DNA from 4 places in the Priestia sp. FSL W8-0001 genome. Region 3 is predicted to be linked to each of the others. Evidence: predicted binding sites of a transcription regulator. Region 3 holds the regulator's gene; each other region holds the start of a gene.
The links. Region 3 encodes Rex, which represses fermentation and respiration genes when NADH is low (regulators of the CRP and FNR family bind a similar motif). Its sites were predicted from a motif close to TTGTGAAATATTTCACAA; they were not measured.

Region 1 (3,124 bases), 1.7 Mb from region 3:
TGAAAGTCTGCAATAACTTTATCTAAGAACATTTCGGCAATTAGGGAATCTAACACTTTCACATTCGATTTCGGCGACGAATTCAGCAAATTTTTCTTCATAAGAAATCAACTCCTTATCTTTTTTATACTATAACATAAATTTTCTGACTTTTCAATCATTTTTCGAGAATTAGAAAAATTCTTCTTTTTTTACACATAAAAAGAAGCTGGGACATACCAAAATAATTTCTTCTCACAGACGAATGATAACTGTTCTACCATCGTTAGGTTGGAAGAATAAGTTTACTCCATTACGCTACAGAAATTCGCTTTTTTTAATTGTCTTTGGAACCAACAAAAAATATCCGAACTATCAAAAGTAGTTAACTCGCAATAGTTCGGATAGATTATTGACTGAAATACTTATGTCTCAGCCTCTTTTATTTTTGTTCTGTTTGTTCGTACTGGTTATAGTATTCAATAAATTCATGAGACTGATTGGCAGCTATAATACCGTGGTAGCTAATATCTAACCCTACTTCTTCCTCTTCCTCTGTGGAGCGAAGCGGTACAAGTAGCGCAATTGCTTTTAAACCAAACCACGTTGCTATAAAGCCCCGCGCGGACAATGCTACTAAGCCAATGAACTGAATCCCTAGTAGCTCAAAGCCGACTTCCATTAATAGAATCATAGCAGCCGTTAGTACCACCCACGTTGTATTGACGCCCAAGCTAAGTTCTTCAATCCCCATTATCTTTCCTCCATTCGCGATAAACCTTCTACAATCGCTGATGTTAAAACGATTGCCTCGATGACAACCTCTTGTGTTAGCAGTTCAAGCACACGTTCAACTTCACGAATTTTCCCTTTAAACTGCTCAATTTTACGAAGCCTGTCCTTTACATGGACCATATACTTTTCACGATTAATTTCAAATATAGCTGTTTGGTATAGTTCATTCATGACCTTCACGTCATATCTTCTCACATCAAATGTTATGTTTTAGATTGTATGTGGGAATCGATAAAATCGTCAATCTAAAAATCGGAATTTATTCTTATTTTCTGAATAAACAGAGTTCATTTCCAATAAATGCATCGTTCGACTCTTTCTTAGGTTTTTCCACCAAACCGGTTGCTTTTATAAGGCAATAAATTTACAATAGATAAATGTGCAGGACTTCACAACAAAACTAGAAGTCTAGCAGCTAAAGTGTCTACATATGCAACAATATACAGCAAAGGAGGACGTTCTTATGTCTCAATCAACTATCCAAAAGCCGGCTGAAGAAGCGGTTCAAGCTAAAGGTGCAACTCAATCAGATGTACTTGATCAATTGCTAAAACCAGAAGTTCAAGAATCATTAACAGTTCTTGTTGACAACTTACCAAAGCTAACTGAAATGGTAACTGTATTAACAAAAACGTACGACTTAACACAGTCTCTATTAACAGATAACGTGTTAAAAGAAGATTTACTTGCTGGTGCTAAAGAATTTATCGAACCAATTGAAGGAAAAGTGAAAGATCTTGCTGCTTCAGCAATCGAAGCAAGTGATCGTGCGGAAGCTAACCAATCAACAACTATCGGTTTGTTTGGTTTATTACGTATGCTCAAAGATCCACAAGTTCAAAAACTATTCCGCTTTGCGCAGGCTTACTTAGAAGTAACAGGCGAAAAACAAAAATAATAACAATCTATCATTTTATAAAGCACGAACGGAGGATCGATCTACTATGTCAAAACATATTTTAATTTTAGGTGGCGGCTATGGTGGTCTACTAACAGCCCTAACAGCTCGTCAACACTTAAGTGCATCTGAAGCAAAAATTACAGTAGTAAACCGTTTTTCTACTCACCAAATCATTACTGAACTGCACCGTTTAGCAGTAGGTGGACTATCTGAACAAGCAGTAGCTCTTCCATTAGAAAAGTTACTAAAAGGTAAAGATGTAGAATTAAAGATTGCTACAGTAAAAGAAATTTCACCAGACCAACGTGAAGTGGCATTAGAAGACGGAACAAAATTAAGCTATGACTACTTAGTAACTGCATTAGGTAGTGAAACTGCTTACTTCGGCATTCCAGGACTAGAAGAAAACAGCTTTGTGTTGAAATCAGTAAATGATGCAAACCGCCTACGTGCACACGTAGAAGAGCGCATTGTTGAATTTAGCAAAACAAAAAATAAAGCTGACGGAACAATCGTTGTCGGTGGTGGTGGTTTAACAGGTATCGAGCTTGTAGGTGAATATGCTGACCTTATGCCAAGCCTTTGCCTAAAACACGGTATTGATCCAAAAGATGTTTCTCTATACTGTGTAGAAGCTGCTCCAACTGTTCTTCCTGGTTTCCCAACTGAACTAGTAGAACGCGCTCAATCAAGCTTGGAAAAACGTGGCGTAACATTTGTAACAGGAACTCCTGTTACAAAAATGGATGCTACAACAGTTGAGCTTAAAGACGGTAGCAAAATCGAAACAAAAACAATGGTATGGACTGGCGGAGTTCAAGGTAACTCAGTAGTTGCTAACTCTGGTATCGAAGTAAACCGCGGTCGTGCTCTTGTGAATGAATTCTTACAATCTACTTCTCACGAAGACATTTTCGTAGCTGGTGATAGCGCGGTTGTTATGGGGCCTGAAGGACGCCCTTACCCACCAACTGCACAGCTAGCTTGGCAAATGGGAGAAGTTATTGGCGTGAACTTAGCAGTAGCTATTAAAGGTGGCGCAATGCACGGGTTCTCTCCAGTATTCTCTGGTACATTAGGAAGCCTTGGACGTAAAGATGCAATTGGTACAATCGGCGGAAATAAAACGCAATTAAAAGGTTTGCCAGCGGCTCTAATGAAAGAAGCAAGTAACGTTCGTTACTTGTCACACATCAAAGGTTTATTTGCTCTAGCATATTAATACAGAAAAGCCAACGCAGACACGCGTTGGCTTTTTTACATAAGTTGCAAAGAACACCCCCACTTCGTATAAGCCGGAATCGTTTCAGCTATAACTTTCCCTCTTCTGATTACATATCTAGGCACCGACTGGTTAAGCATAAGCTCACGAATCGTCCGCTCCTCAAAAAGTAAAAAATTAGCTTCACTTCTTTCTTGAATTCCATACGCTTTGCCTTTTCCAAAAGC
Region 2 (3,124 bases), 950 kb from region 3:
ATGCCACCGATTTGCTGTGTTAAAAGAGGGAGAAGTACAGTTTATCGGTACGATGGAAGAAGCGAGAACCGCAACAAGACAACACAGTGACGAAGCCGTCATCTATCAGCTCCTTCATCCAGCAGTGCAGCGTGGTTATTAAAAGTCGTCTCTACAAGTTAGGGCGGCTTTTTTATTTGTGATAAAATGTAATATATATATTGAATTATGTCATGTATATGTTACAATTAAAATGGAAGTAATTGGTATATAGTTAAAAATAATGTGAAGTTATTTCGAGTTCAAGCAGATTTAACTCAAAGTGAGTTGGCTGAGAAGGTTGGCGTAACAAGGCAAACGATTAGCCTAATTGAAAAAGGGAAGTATAATCCAACTTTAAAACTATGTTTAGAAATTTGTTATGCAGTCGATCAAACGCTTAACGATGTTTTTTGGGTAGAAAGAGAGGGCTCCAATGAAGAAAATAAAAGATGAACGCCTTATTGTTCAAAACTTAAAAAATATTCGAGTGGCTTTTATCATTCAAACATTAGGGATTTTATCCTTATTAGTTTATGACGGGTTACAAAACGGTATTTTACATGCTTATGAAAACCCCCTTTGGTTTATTTTTATTTTAACGGCTGTTGTATTAGGTTACTTAAATTTGAAGATATCAGTGGATGTTTATGACAACAAACGTGAAAATCTTGTTCCTTATTATATTATTCCCCTTGGCAGCTTCCTGCTTGGAGGAGTGTTTACACTAATTGTGACAGCTGGTCCCGATGGAAATCTTCAAAGTGGATTGCTAGTAGGAAGCGTTGTAGGACTTGTGTTTTTTCTAACTTTTACATACGGACACTATTTAGTAAAAAAGAGAAATGAAGAGTAAAAGAGGCGGAGACATAAGTCTTTCGGTTAGCGATTTATCGGAACGATTGAGAGATAATTCGGAAACCAATTTAAAAAAAGAGTGGAATGGAACGAACGTGTTCTTACAACCTAACGATGTTAAAACAGTCATGATTCTTCTTTGAGAAGGGATCATGACTTTTTTATATTTCAGCTTGTTTTTTTACAGGACCTTCTAAAATTGTGTCGAAATTAAGATTGTGAAATTGTGAACAAACTTTAACAAAATGGTGAACAGTATGGTCAACTATAAAAGAAGTTTTTATACTAGGGACTACAATCTGCTAAGAGAAGAGAAAATTCTCTTCCTACATAAAGGAGGAAATGTTTGTGTTTGAGTATGATCCGGTCTTGTATAGTCGAATCTTAACCGGTTTAACACTAGCTGTGCATACGATTTTCTCAACATTAGGAGTCGGGGTTCCACTCTTAATTGCACTTGCTGAATGGATAGGAATTAAACGAAACGATGAACACTACCACTTGCTCGCTAGAAGATGGGCACGCGGATATATCATCACGGTTGCTGTCGGAGTTGTGACAGGTACAGCGATTGCACTGCAGCTGAGTTTGCTATGGCCAAACTTTATGCAGGTAGCTGGTCAAACCATTAGCTTTCCGCTCTTTTTAGAAACATTTGCGTTCTTCTTTGAAGCTATTTTCCTCGGAATTTATTTATATACGTGGGATCGCTTCAAAAATAAAATGTATCACTTGCTGCTGTTAATTCCAGCTGCGCTTGGTGCAACCGCATCGGGTTTCTTTATTACAACGGTAAACTCATTTATGAACGCACCGCTGGGCTTCACATATGAAAACGGCGTGCTTTCAAATATTAATCCGATTGCGGCTATGTTCAACCCGGCGACGCCGACAAAAGTGTCGCACGTTTTATCCTCGGCTTATTTAACGTCTGCGTTTGTGCTTGCAGCTATTGCAGCTTTTGCAATTTTACGAGGACGCGATCACGTTTATCATAAAAAAGCGCTGCATTTATCAATGGTCGTTGCGTTTGTCTTTGCCATTGTAACGGCACTTGTTGGAGATTTGTCAGGCAAATATTTAGCAAACTATCAGCCTGAAAAACTCGCAGCGGCTGAATGGCATTTTGAAACAATGGAAGAAGCTTCGCTAATTTTAGGCGGTATTTTAACCGAAGATAACGAAGTGAAGTACGCGCTTGAAATTCCGTATGCGCTCAGTATTTTAGCTCACGGAACTCCGGGAGCTGAAGTCATTGGGCTTGAAGAATACCCTAAGGAAGATTGGCCGCCACTTGTTGTTCACTACATGTTCGACTTGATGGTTGCAATTGGAATGGGACTTGCGTTCATTTCATTTATTTACATTGTGATGAAAAAGAAAAAATCATGGAATCCGCTTAACAAACCGCTTCTTAGCTTAATAGTAGCCGGTGGGCCGCTAGCGATGCTTGCGATTGAAGCAGGATGGTTCTTTACAGAAGAAGGACGTCAGCCTTGGATTATTCGAGGCGTTATGCGTACAGCAGAAGGAGCAACAACGTCTCAGCACGTTGATATTATGCTTTATCTGTTCGCTGCTTTATACGTCATTTTAATTGTATCGGCCGTGACGGTTCTTATTCGTACCTTTAGAGCAAATCCTGTCGAAAAAGAATTGAAAAAACGCGGGATTGAATAGGGAGGACTACTATGAGCTACGAAGTAATTGGTATCACGGTACTATGGACATTTTTATACGGTTATTTAATCGTTGCTTCAATTGACTTTGGAGCAGGGTTCTTTAACTACTATGCATCGGTGACAGGGAAAGGACATGTTGTACAAAAAGTAATCAATCGTTACTTGTCTCCGGTATGGGAAGTAACGAACGTATTCTTGATTTTCTTCTATGTTGGATTAGTTGGTTTCTTCCCGTCTCTTGCTTATTATTACGGAACGGCACTGTTGGTTCCTGGAAGCATCGCAATTATCTTAATTGCGCTTCGCGGTTCGTACTATGCGTTTCACCACTATGGAAACAAAGGGCGTCTAGGCTATCAACTTTTATACGGAGCAACGGGACTTTTAATTCCAGCTTCACTTTCCATCGTCTTGACGATTTCAGAAGGTGGTTATATTAAGCTAAACGGCACGAATGTTTCACTTGACTACGGGGCGTTGTTCACCAGCTTTTATTCATGGGCCGTTGTGCTTCTTGCAGTGGTGAGCGTTCTGTATATTTCTGCTTGTTTTTTAACCTTTTACGC
Region 3 (3,124 bases):
TGATTATTGTTCCAATTATAGCTCATGTCTTGATGAACACGATTGTTGTGTTAGTTCAAACGATTTTTGCGGATGAAATTATTGAAATTCAAAAACAGGCTGAACAGCTACAATTTATTATTAAAGGACTTGGTTTATGAATAATATCCCTCTAACCAGAGGATTTATCTACTTAATTATGGGAATCCTCTTTACGTATTTAGCTATTTTAAGCGTCGATACGACCGTATGGACCTTACCAACTATCTTGTTTACCTTAGTCGCTGCTTTTGATTTTCGCTTTGCGATTCGAACCTTTTCATTGCACCGCAAGATTAAAAAGCTTCAGGAGCAATATAAAAAGTCAAATAGCAACGATTCTCAGAAATAAAAAGGCCCCTTACAGGGGCTTTTTTTTGTTATTCAGAAGAAATTCCAACGGCTTCTTCATATTGTTGTCTATGTTTCAGCATTTTACGATAGGAAATGCGAGAAATAATAATGCTAATTTCATAAAGGATGAATAAAGGAATTGTAACCATTAGGTGTGATAACAATTCTGGAGGTGTAATAAAAGCCGCTATGACTAATAACACAAAATAAGCGTACTTCCGGATACTGCTTAAGAACTGTGGCGTCACAATACCTAGTCTTGTTAAAAACATAATGACAACGGGTAATTGAAACAATAGACCAAATGGTAGCGTAAGCTGAAATAAAAATGAAAAATATTCATTGATACCAATAACTTGGTTAACATCTAGCTTATCCGCTATTCGAATCATAAACTCTACTACAAAAGGAAAGAGAACAAAGTAAGCAAACGAAATACCAGTAAGAAATAGGATAATTGAAATTGGAATGTATCCAAGAGTTACTTTTCGCTCTTTATCATACAAGCCTGGACTTATAAATGCCCATAATTGATAGAGAGCAATAGGAGCAGAAACAACACATCCAATTACAAACGCAAACTGCATATAAATCTTAACCGGATCGGTCAATTTAAATGCGTTCATTGTTAGCGAGCTTGCCTCGTCTGCTGATTGTAGATAAATAATAACGCGATCCGCTAAGAAAAAACCGCCAATTGTAGCAATAAAAAAGAAAAAGACGACGATTAAAATCCTTTTTCGCAGTTCACCAATGTGATCATATACAGACATTTCTTGTTCGTTCATATGTCAATCATTCCTCTATTGATTTCGTTCTTTCTTCTTGCCCTCGTCTTCGTTATCTTCCATTATTCCTTTAGTGGCACTTTTAAACTCCCTTAACGTGTGGCCTACAGCTCGACCAAGCTCGGGAAGCTTCTTTGGTCCAAAAACTAAAAGTGCAAAAATTACAATTAAAATCACACTACCTGCACCTAATCCCATGGTTTCCCCTCCTTTATTACATATATATTCTATTATATATTATTTTCAGGGTAATTTTTCAAAAAGTAAACCAGCGACTGAAGCTCTACGGCTAAATCAATGTGATGCAGACGAATAGAGCTTGGCACATTTAAACGGGCAGGGGTGAAATTTAAAATACCTTTGATTCCGCATTTGACTAAGCGGTCCGTAATTTGCTGTGCCACTGTAGCTGGAACCGTTAGGATCGCAACAGAAATATCTTCTGTCATATGTTCTTCAAGCTTATCTAAATGATAAACGGGTACGTCTCCAACGTGAGTGCCCACCTTTTCTTCAATAACATCAAAAGCAAATTCAATTTTTGTATTGTTATTCTTAATGAAATTGTAGTTTAAAAAAGCTGTTCCAAGATTACCAACACCAATCAGAGCAACTCTGGTTACTTCATCTTGATCTAATGTTTTGCGAAAAAAACTTAGTAAATAATTGACGTTATAGCCATATCCCTTTTTACCCAAGGCTCCAAAATAGGAAAAATCGCGACGAATTGTAGCGGAGTCTACTTTCACCGCTTCGCTTAATTCTGCTGACGATACACGTTGCTTACCAGAAGCATGTAGATTTTTAATAAAACGATAGTATAGCGGCAACCGCTTTGCTGTAGCTTGTGGTATTTTTAAGTTTTCTGTATTCATCTTGTGCCCCCTTAATTACGATAGATATAATGGCTATCGTTCAGATCTCCGCTTAACTTAGCAAGATTCTCTTTTTAAATTAGATAGCGCTTCCATTAAGTGAACCTTCTATTCACTCATGAACAGTAGTCTATAGTTTATTTTAACACAGTCTATGTGGTAATAATGAATTCTACACATAATTTTGTGGAAATGCTTATGACATGCACCTATTCATACTTCTGTCTTAAAAATATGTTAAAATACACTATGTCGAAATGAGTAGAGGTGAAACGATGATTATTCTACAGTTAAACGGAATTACGAAATATTACGGGGCAGACCCGATTTTATCAAATATAAAACTTGAAGTTCAATCTAAAGACCGCATTGCACTAGTTGGTCGAAACGGAGCGGGAAAATCAACGCTTCTAAAAATTATTTCTGGTGAACTTTCCTACGACAGTGGAGAGATTATGAAGCCAAAAGAAACAACGATTGACTACATGGGACAGGATACAGTGTTAGAATCCACTTTATCTATTTGGGACGAAATGTTAACCGTCTTCAAGCCATTGCAAAAAATGGAGAAAGAACTAAGAAAGCTTGAAGAAAAAATGGGAGACCCTTCTTATCAGCAGGATTCCAACAACTATGAAAAGCTTTTAAAGGAATACGATCAGCTTCAAATTTCCTTTAAAGATCTAGGCGGATACCAATACGAAGCTGACATTCGTTCAATCCTGCACGGGTTTCGCTTTTCAAACTTTGATTACTCCACCCCTATTTCTACACTAAGCGGTGGGCAAAAAACACGACTGGCTCTAGCTAAGCTGTTATTAACTAAACCTGATTTGCTAATTTTAGATGAGCCTACCAACCATCTTGACATTGAAACATTGGCTTGGTTAGAGCAATTTTTACAAAATTACGATGGCGCTATCCTAATTGTCTCCCATGATCGCTACTTCCTTGATAAAGTGGTTACACAAGTCTATGAAGTAAGTCAAAAAACCACCTATAAATATCCTGGTAACTACTCAAATTATTTAACACAAAAAGCCGAACGCTATGAGCGTGAGATGAAGCAATTTGAAAAACAGCAGGATG
Region 4 (3,124 bases), 3.6 Mb from region 3:
AGTTTCTCCGACACGTATTCCATTTATAAAAATGGAAAAGTTATCACAGCAAATTTCTCTATCTCCTTTACCAAATGCCGCGAAGTGGGATATTGATCAGACAATTGTATTAACGGACGCAGGAAGCGGAAGGGAAGTAGCAGATGTTGGAAACAAAGTTGTCCTTATGAAAACAGGAGAAATCTCTCTGTCTAAAAAAATCAGTAAAGCTGAAAAAGCTGGAGCTAAAGCTGTAATTGTATACCATGCTATTAATGGAGTGGTAGACGAGAGTGTAAGTGAATCGTTTTCAATTCCAGTAGTTATGGTTTCGAGTGATGTAGGAGAATCCATAAAGAAAGAAATTCAAAAAGGGAACGCGTATGCATTCGCTTCTATGAAAACTGTAGAAGACATCATTACTCCTTTTAGCTCCAGAGGTCCAGTTACGAGCACTTGGGATATCAAACCTGATGTGGTAGCACCAGGTTACCAAATTAGGAGTACGGTACCGAACGGGTATGAGCCTTTAAATGGAACAAGCATGGCAGCACCTCACGTAGCGGGAGCCTGTGCGTTACTTTTACAGGCTCACCCCAATTGGTCTCCAGAACAAGTAAAAGCGGCACTTATGAGTACGGCAAAGCCAATTCGTAACTTAAAGGGTGAGCTCTATCACTCGTATGAACAAGGAGCAGGAAGAATTCAAGTGGAACGTGCTGTAAAGGCAACAACGCTGTTATCACCTAGCACGCTGTCGTTTGGAGTTTTTGAAGGACAAAGTAACAAAAGGATTAAAATGCGTATTTTTAATGAGGCGAATTACAAAAACGTTTATCATGTTACGCCTCCAACAAAAACGTTTGGAGAAATTTGGAGAGTGCCGCTTTCTTTCACATTGAAGCCGAAAGAAACGAAGACCATTGCAGTTGATCTTCAGGTAAACAGCCATCAAAAGAAAAAAGGCATATATGATGGGCGTTTAGAAATTCGTGATTCACGTGAAACAATATCAATACCCTATTTGTATATGGTTGAAAAGCCAAATTATCCTCGTGTTATGGGACTACAGGCCGTACAGGGAAGTGACGAAAAAACGTATCTATACGAATTGTTTTTGCCTGAAGGAGCAGATGAATTTGGCATTGCTGTTTATGACATAGACACCCTTCGGTTTGTCTCTTATTTAGATGTAGATAAAAAACTAGAAAGAGGGATGTTAAAACGGAAAATTCAGCTGCAGGAAGAGTTGCCCAAAGGTGAGTATAAAGTGTTCGCATACGCTAAAAAAGATGGTAAAACAGAGGTAGCAAACGCAGGGCTAGTAATTGAGTAAAAGGGCGTAAAACCAAGGTTTTACGCCCTTTTACATTGGTCTTATTTAAATATGAAATATGTGTGGCAAAAATGTGAACATCCCTTTTTAGATTGTGAAGTTTTTAGCTTAAACACATTGACATTAAATATGCGCTATTGTATGCTAACAATGGATATAAATGATAAGGTTTTCAACACTTGAAAATCAAGGTTCGCTTGTGTTTTTGACTAACTGTTTTTAACTTTTTTGGTAATTTATACATAAGCTCGCATATTTTTAGAGTAGAGTATGTAGATTTTTTTGAAAAAAAAGAATTTACCAAAAAGGGGTTTTCAAAATGACTAAGCAAAAACGGCATTCATTACAAGCGATTGCATTGATGTCCACCATTCTTTCTCAGTTAGCAGGTTCCGTATTAATCGGTCTATTTGGTGGCAAATGGATTGATGGAAAAGTTGGGACTGAGCCACTTTTTTTAGTTTTAGGCCTTCTTTTAGGGCTTGCAGTTGGCGTCTATGCCATGCTGCGTACAGTCCGACAATTTTTTTCAGGAGATTAATAATCCATGCAAGAATTGCAACATTTATTTCCAAGACTTCGATCCTACATATTTTATTTACTAGCACTATACGTTCTCGGATGGGGATTTACTCCTTATCAAACCGTGTTTTTAGGCCTGATTTTAGGTACAGCACTCAGTTTGTATAACCTTTGGGTTTTAGTAAGAAGGGCTAAACAGTTTGGACAAGCGCTGGATGAAGGAAAACGACCTCGTTCAGTAGGAACATTTGCAAGGTTTGCAACCGCTGCTCTAGCAGTTGTAATTACAATCTCTTATTCAAATACTTTTCATATTATTGGTGTAGTTATGGGATTAATGACATCCTATCTTGTCATTATCATAGATTTAGTTGTTCAAAATATACGCAGGAGATGGGAAGAGAGGTGAATATAGTTGGGTCATGAATCACCAACTCAAGATTTCTTTGGTCTTACGTTTAATCTCAGTAACATGTTGATGATTACCGTGGCGTCAGTCATTGTGTTTTTAATTGCAGTTTTATGTACTCGTACTTTAGCAATGAAGCCTACAGGTATGCAAAACTTCCTGGAATGGGTATTAGACTTTGTGAAAGGCCTCATTAACAGCACAATGGATTGGAAGACGGGTGGTCGTTTCTTAACATTAGGTGTAACGCTACTAATGTATATCTTTGTCGCCAATATGTTAGGATTACCATTTGCCGTTGTTGTCGATCACGAATTATGGTGGAAATCACCGACTGCTGATCCGACGATTACATTGACTCTAGCAGCAATGGTCGTTGTCTTATCACATTATTATGGTATTAAGATGAAGGGATTTGCAGAATATGGTCGAGATTACTTCAAACCAATGCCTTTTCTATTCCCATTAAAGATTATTGAAGAGTTTGCAAATACGCTAACGCTTGGTCTACGTCTTTTCGGGAATATCTATGCAGGAGAAATTCTGTTAACTTTATTAGCAGGGCTTGCTACAAGTGGTACTGCTCTTGGATTATTTGGGGCAGTTGTGCCAACATTGGCATGGCAAGGCTTCAGTATTTTCGTAGGTGCAATTCAAGCTTTTATCTTTACAATGTTAACAATGGTTTACCTGGCACACAAAGTGAGTCAAGACCATTAATTTATAAAACCTTCGCTCAAGCTTTACCCGTTTTGAGCGAGTTTAAAACATGTTGAAAAAATTCTATTTCACTAAGGGAGGACTTTATAAAATGGGTTTATTAGCAGCTGCAATTGCAATTGGTTTAGCGGCACTAGGTGCTGGTATCGGTAACGGTC

Region 1: MKZ18_RS10015 (DUF1641 domain-containing protein) is a predicted target of Rex. The motif match lies at 1,152-1,169, and genes of this name have one in related genera.
Region 2: MKZ18_RS06155 (cytochrome ubiquinol oxidase subunit I) is a predicted target of Rex. The motif match lies at 1,093-1,110, and genes of this name have one in related genera.
Region 4: MKZ18_RS20160 (AtpZ/AtpI family protein) is a predicted target of Rex. The motif match lies at 1,408-1,425, and genes of this name have one in related genera.

Annotation. Positions count from the first base shown of each region.
Region 1 is NZ_JBBPAL010000001.1:1,899,966-1,903,089, reverse strand. Features, by position in the region: gene MKZ18_RS10030 (IDEAL domain-containing protein) at 1-101, opposite strand, end outside; gene MKZ18_RS10025 (ammonium transporter) at 422-733, opposite strand; gene MKZ18_RS10020 (hypothetical protein) at 733-954, opposite strand; gene MKZ18_RS10015 (DUF1641 domain-containing protein) at 1,238-1,672, shown strand; gene MKZ18_RS10010 (NAD(P)/FAD-dependent oxidoreductase) at 1,719-2,897, shown strand; gene MKZ18_RS10005 (amidohydrolase family protein) at 2,933-3,124, opposite strand, start outside.
Region 2 is NZ_JBBPAL010000001.1:1,171,042-1,174,165, forward strand. Features, by position in the region: gene MKZ18_RS06140 (ABC transporter ATP-binding protein) at 1-142, shown strand, start outside; gene MKZ18_RS06145 (helix-turn-helix transcriptional regulator) at 250-474, shown strand; gene MKZ18_RS06150 (hypothetical protein) at 455-874, shown strand; gene MKZ18_RS06155 (cytochrome ubiquinol oxidase subunit I) at 1,225-2,556, shown strand; gene MKZ18_RS06160 (cytochrome d ubiquinol oxidase subunit II) at 2,568-3,124, shown strand, end outside.
Region 3 is NZ_JBBPAL010000001.1:223,070-226,193, reverse strand. Features, by position in the region: gene MKZ18_RS01320 (CPBP family intramembrane glutamic endopeptidase) at 1-140, shown strand, start outside; gene MKZ18_RS01315 (YdiK family protein) at 137-370, shown strand; gene tatC (twin-arginine translocase subunit TatC) at 399-1,160, opposite strand; gene MKZ18_RS01305 (twin-arginine translocase TatA/TatE family subunit) at 1,176-1,358, opposite strand; gene MKZ18_RS01300 (redox-sensing transcriptional repressor Rex) at 1,391-2,035, opposite strand; gene MKZ18_RS01295 (ABC-F family ATP-binding cassette domain-containing protein) at 2,311-3,124, shown strand, end outside.
Region 4 is NZ_JBBPAL010000001.1:3,824,818-3,827,941, reverse strand. Features, by position in the region: gene MKZ18_RS20165 (S8 family serine peptidase) at 1-1,315, shown strand, start outside; gene MKZ18_RS20160 (AtpZ/AtpI family protein) at 1,635-1,856, shown strand; gene MKZ18_RS20155 (ATP synthase subunit I) at 1,863-2,246, shown strand; gene atpB (F0F1 ATP synthase subunit A) at 2,253-2,966, shown strand; gene atpE (F0F1 ATP synthase subunit C) at 3,058-3,124, shown strand, end outside.